DNA from 2 places in the Loigolactobacillus coryniformis subsp. coryniformis KCTC 3167 genome. Region 1 is predicted to be linked to the other one. Evidence: riboswitches for the same ligand, from Rfam matches in the RefSeq annotation. Region 1 holds a riboswitch; the other holds the start of a gene.
The links. A riboswitch is a leader RNA that binds a small molecule or an ion and turns the genes downstream of it on or off. The one in region 1 is predicted to bind preQ1.
Positions count from the first base shown of each region.

Region 2: linked by a shared signal. The riboswitch ahead of LC20001_RS06580 (QueT transporter family protein) and the one ahead of LC20001_RS01130 (nucleoside hydrolase) in region 1 are both predicted to bind preQ1.

Region 1 covers NZ_CP017713.1:233,497-236,633, reverse strand. The annotation lists gene LC20001_RS01135 (ECF transporter S component) at 1-306, opposite strand, end outside; gene LC20001_RS01130 (nucleoside hydrolase) at 306-1,292, opposite strand; PreQ1 riboswitch class I at 1,316-1,360, opposite strand; gene LC20001_RS01125 (hypothetical protein) at 1,530-2,312, shown strand; gene LC20001_RS01120 (IS30 family transposase) at 2,563-3,137, opposite strand, start outside.
Region 2 covers NZ_CP017713.1:1,331,050-1,334,186, reverse strand. The annotation lists gene LC20001_RS06585 (ABC transporter substrate-binding protein/permease) at 1-981, opposite strand, end outside; gene LC20001_RS14385 (SPJ_0845 family protein) at 1,450-1,593, shown strand; PreQ1 riboswitch class I at 1,697-1,741, shown strand; gene LC20001_RS06580 (QueT transporter family protein) at 1,749-2,240, shown strand; gene LC20001_RS06575 (DUF2829 domain-containing protein) at 2,315-2,539, shown strand; gene LC20001_RS06570 (3-oxoacyl-ACP reductase) at 2,539-3,137, shown strand, end outside.

The sequences.
Region 1 (3,137 bases):
CCAAACATTTTTGGCTTGTGCTTGTGGCCGATAACGATAAACCAACCCAGCGGTCAAGCCGACGATCAGTTGCACCGGTAAGTAATATAGCGAGAATAGATCGGTGGTCAAACCAGTAACTAAGCTACCCGTTAAGCCGACCAACATCCCAGCCCACGGTCCTAGACATGCGGCCGCTAAAATCGTACCCAACGTATCTAAATATACTGGTAACCGCAGCAACAACGCCAAGTTGCCGCCAACTAGATTCAAAGCCACACACAATGCCAAGAAAACTAGCACCCGTGGTTTCATTTTTCGTGCCATCATTCAGCCTCCGTATAATGTAATTGTCGTAAAATAACACTTAATTCAGGTTCCTGTGCACTTATAACCCGATTCAAGAACAATTGCCAAAAACGAAAAGCTGCGACTTCAGTTAATACTAAACTGTTGGTCGGTCGCTGCCAAAAATTAGCGGTGTCACTGATAGTTTGCCCCAGCGCAATGCCGTCCGTGACTACAGTGGTGTAACTGCTAAAACCGCAACACAAACTAGGATTGATCGCATAGGCTACGGCCAATGGATCATTGATCACGCAACCGATGACTTTTTCTTGCTGCCAATGAAAATCAAAATAAAATTGGGTGATCTGGGCGATAAAACCGCCGACTTTTGGATCTACCCGCTGCGCATAGGCCAACAAACTAGGTGTGAGCACTATTTTACGCGTTACGTCTAAACCGATCATTTTGATCGGCACCGGCATGGTCGCATAAACTTGCTGGGCCGCATCCGGGTCACACCAATAATTATATTCAGCCACTGGTGAACAATTGCCCGGACTGTGAAAGCTGCCACCCATTGACACAAACTCAGCCACATGTTGCCAAGCAGTTAGATCCTGCTGCAACGCCAACGCAATATTGGTCAGTGGGCCTAACGCGATCACAGTCACATCATGATTTGCCTGTAACGTGTGATTCAGGAAACTAACTGCACCCATGTGCGGCCGCACTTCAGTGACGTTGGCTAGCGCCGATTCGCCTAGTCCATCCATACCATGGGTGTCTTGCGCGCTAACATAGTCGCGCTTTAGTGGTTGCGTAGCGCCCATGTAAACGGGAATATCCAAACGTTGCGCCCGCTGCAAGATTTTCAGCGCATTTTCAGCACCGAGACCAGTGGGCACATTACCACAAACAATCGTGATCCCAATAACATCGAATTCCGGTGACGCCAACGCTAACATCAGCGCCAAACTATCATCGATGCCAGGATCACAGTCAATAATAACTTTTTTCGCATTCATTCTCCAACCTCTTTCTTCAATTGAGATACTTGGTTTTTTATCCTGGGAAGTTCACGAACCAGACCAGACTGACGCCTGTTTTTATAAATGCACAGTTTTAGTATACAAGTTAGCCGTAGCTTTGCCTAGCGCAGGTTGCCCCAAACAAAACTTTAAAAATAAACTATAAAAAACATATTTACGTTTGCCAACCACTTAAAACTGCTAAACTAAGTCTATTTAGAAGGGATCAAATTAATGCTCACACAGTTTATGGCGGCATTTTTAGCTATCTGTTTGCCGCTGATCGGCTATCTATTTTTACTACCTTTTTTATTCGTATTGGTGCTTACTTACCTCAATCGCAACTCTAAACAGATGTTAGTCAATCAATTCGGCCTGCAAGCCCAAGTTTATTTAGGCGGTCTAGGCATTGTTTTGCATGAAACTAGCCATCTGCTAACAGCGTTACTTTTTCACCATAAAATTATCGATTATAGATTATTAGTGCTACCCTGGCACCTCAATGCAAATTCGACCGAGCAAGCGCTTGGTTACGTCAAACACGCTGCAACTAAAAGATTTTGGCCTACAATGGGTAATTTATTTATCGGTATCGCGCCTATTTTCGGTTGCACCGCAGCGATGTACCTTAGCACCTACCTGTTATTACCAGTGACTTATCAGCGTCTAGAAACTTTTGTCACTAATCCCAGCGGCGACGCATTGCAATGGCTACTAGGTAGCTTTTCGCTTAGTTCGTTACCCTTACTGCTGATTTGGTTAGCGTTAATAACCAATATCACTTTAGGCGGTTTTGATTTAAGCCCAGCCGATTTCAAAAACTCAGCCACTGGCGTATTAACGACGCTGCTGTTAGTACTGGTCATTAGTGGTTTGATTGCGATTTTAGGTTTAAGCGACACCGCGGCCAAGCTGATCGAACATGCTGGCTTAATGATCGTCAGTTGGTTGATCATGTCTGTGATCATTAGCCTATTGCTAAATGGCCTACTACGAGTATTACGGCTGGTACATTAGCTGCTCCAACTAAAAAGTGCTGTGAACGTGTTAAACCACTAAAATGGTTTGACGTTCACAGCATTTTTTTGGTTACAGTTGACCATATTTTGATAAACTTCAATTTCTCGTTCCACATGAAACAAATTCTATCAAAAAAATCAACCCATTTAGGTGTAAATTTGTTCCCAAATTGCAAGAACAAATTAGCCACACGATAAATCCTATTAAATCAGTATTTTCATTAATATTCATATTTTATGGACTTAACTTAACCGGCGGAAGCAGCGGAGAAAAGCTCTTTGGGTGTTTGATAGCCAGTTTGCCGGCGCGGTAAATTGTTTAGCTTTGACTCAACTGCTTGGATATCATGAGGACCCAAAATATCCATGGATAGACCCTTGGGTACATCGCGGCGGATCATTCGATTATGCGCTTCGTTAGTCCCACGCTCAGAGGAACGATATGGATGGGCATAATAAAGGTCAGCGACACCGGTAAGTACAGCGCCAACTTCCGAGAACTCAGCGCCATTATCGGCAGTAACTGACTTCATGATTGATCCGTATTCTTGACAGATCTTGGCCAGCTCATAGTTGACTGAATCGGCATCACGACCATCGATCAAACGTAGAATTTGGCAGCGGGATTGACGCTCGATCAGCGTTAAGATCACACTCTCTTGACCGTTGCGCTTGCCCACCACGGTGTCCAATTCGAAATGGCCGAACTCTTGGCGCTGGTCGATACTTTTAGGCCGTTCATCAATACTCCGTCCGGCCAGACGCTTGTGCTTGATCGAGTGATGATGTTTAGCACGGTGGCGCGTTTTTTCGAGTAGATCAA
Region 2 (3,137 bases), 1.1 Mb from region 1:
TAAACCATGGATCAACTTCATCTTGCTCAAACGCATCAAAGCGAAGAGAATCCCAAGTAAAATACCAAAGAAGACACTGACAACGGTGATCAGTAAAGTATACTCGACCCCTTTTACGAAGTAACCTGCGTAATGCCACATGCTAGTGTTCTTCGTGTTGGTCTTCATAAACGTCCCAGCATGCTTCAAATAAGTCTTCGTTAAGTTCTTTTGATTGATCTCGTCAACCGACTTATTGACGGCATTGACTAATGAAGTTGACCCCTTCTTAAAGCCAATCGCCGTGTTATTTTCACCGCTACCAAGACTGAATTTACCATCGATCATTGCTAAATCAGGATCATTATCCACATAAGCTTGAGCCGACGGTTCTTCCATGATCACACCTTCGACTTTATGACTCTTCAACGCCAAAATTAAATCGCTGATTTTAGCCAAGCCTTTGACCGTCGAACCTTTGATTTGTTTCTTACCTAAATTATACTGGATACTCCCAGTCTGTGCGCCAACGGCTTTGTTGCGGAAAGAATCTTTATTCTTGTATAACCCTTTATCCGCCTTATTAATGATGATCGATTGGCCACCTTTATAGTAGACCTTGGAAAAATCAACACTCTTTTGCCGTGCCGGCGTTGGTGACATCCCGGAAATAACCATATCGACCTTATTGGTTTCCAAAGCGACCAATAAAGAATCAAAATCCATTTGTTTGATCACTAATTTAACGCCTAAATCTTTGGCGATTTTCTTAGCGATATCCACGTCCATCCCGACAACACAATCTTTACCGCCACGATTGACTAAGAATTCATACGGTGGATAGTCAGGACTTGTCCCCATGACCAACGTCCCTTTTTCCTTAACCCGTGCCAACGAATCATCCGTCGTCGCCGTTGCGGCATGTGACGGTTGCGCAAATCCGCCGAGCAACGCCACACTAACTGTGACGACTAACATTAACCAGCTCATTATTTTCTTCATGTGCTTGCCTACCTATCTAATCTACATTTTTGCGAAATTTTTCGCGGTACCCCAACATACTGACCGCTAAAAAACTCACACTTGATATTCAATAGGTCGATTATACCTGCTAATGATTTTTTATGCAAGTATTTTCGATAAATAATTACATTTATGCATAAATTCAATCGACTATTCAATTAAAAAGCACTCGATCAAACTAAAAGTAGCGTACAAAAACCTATGGTAAGCTAAATTCGTCATTAACCGGTTAAGTTAAACAAATATGCAGGCATTGCTACCAATATACAAAAAGCGCTTACTATAAGCAAAAAAATAACCTGCTCAAATAAATAATTAACGCCTAAACTTAAACAAAAGCGCAATAACTTTAGGTTTTGCTTAAGCTGGAAAAAGGCTAACACTTATCTGAGCAAAGTTGCCACTTTTCTGCTAAAATAGGTACCAAGTAAAGAAAGGATGATGGCAATGGGACTTACCATGAAACAAGACAACACGCTAAACGAATTATTCGATAAATTCGCCTTGGATCCAAAAAAGCCTGTTGAAAAACCAGTTGCAAAAAAACCTAAAGAAGCTAAAGTCACAAAAAAAGACGCATCAAAAAAATAAAACCAACTCAACTCAAGTCAGCGCTGACTTGAGTTTTTTTCTGGCAAAATTTCCCCATAGCGGCTGAGTTTGTTATACTTAATGCTGCAAGTCTGACAATTTGTCAGTGGTGGTTCGTGACCATCCCACCGAAAAAAACTAGGAGGCTATTTATAATGGAAAAAACTAGGATCAAAACCAGTTCACTGACTAAGATTGGCGTGATCGCCGCGCTTTATATTGCAATCACCATGTTGGTGGCACCATGGAGCTTTGGCGCGACTCAGCTACGTTTTTCGGAAATGCTGAATCATTTGGCTATTTTTAACAAACGCTACATCTGGGCGTTAACCATTGGCTGCGCGATCGTCAATTTATTTTCACCCTTGGGGATCATCGATATCATCTTTGGGACTTTAGGCACACTGGTCATGACGACCGTTAGCTACTATCTTAGTCGGCGCTTAAAAAGTGTCGCGGCTAAATTAACCACTAGTACAATTATTTGTACCATCGCGATGTGGAGCGTCGCCTTAGAGTTACACCTCGTCAGCAAAGCCCCTTTTTGGCCAACTTACTTTAGCGTCGCTTTCGGTGAATTGATCTCGTTAATCATCGGCGCAATTTTATTTTATATTTTAGTTAAGCGGATCGACCTAACCGCCTAATTTCCGGGTCGCGTTTACAAGTTAGCGTAATTCGCTAACGCCTAATCTTAATTGTAAAATAGGAGGGATTTAATATGTCTTTTAATGAAGTTTTACCCTTATTAGCAGCTGGCAAAAAAGTCATTCGTAGTGGCTGGGAAGGTAGTGAACAGTACATCTTTCTAGTTAACGATGCAACTTATCATGGTGAAGCAATCAATCCTTACTTTTTGATCAAAACCGACGAAGTACCTAGCTTGTCAATGTTTCAACCAACTAGCTGCGACCTACTCGCCACCGACTGGCAAGTGGTCGAATAATGGCAACCTATCCCGAATTAGCTCACCAGCACGCTTTGATCACTGGTGTGGCTTCTGGTATCGGTCATGCCCAAGCAACGGCTTTTTTAGCTCAAGGTGTCCTTGTCTTCGGTATTGATCGCCAAAGCAATGCTTCGATTGAACAACTGACGCAACAATACCCGCAGCAATTCTTTTTTGAGCAAGTAGATGTTCGCGATGCCGCAGCGATCCAAGCCAGTGTTAGTCATGCGCTGGAACAATTAGATCATATCGACTTGCTGCTGAATACTGCTGGCGTTTTGGACGCCTACGCCCCACTATTAGCGACCACATTAGCTAGTTGGCAAAACATTTTAGCTACTAATCTCACCAGTCAATTTTTGTTTGCTCAAGCGTTATTACCGCAAATGTTGGCCCAAAAACATGGTGTGATCATCAATATGGCTTCGATCGCTGGCTTAGTCGCTGGTGGTGGCGGCGTGGCTTACACGACGGCTAAACATGGTGTGATTGGTCTGACCAAACAAATCGATTATGATTATGCCGCCAAGGGCATCCGTGCTAATTGTATCGCCCCTGGCGCGATCGATACACCAATGAACGCAGCCGACTTCCA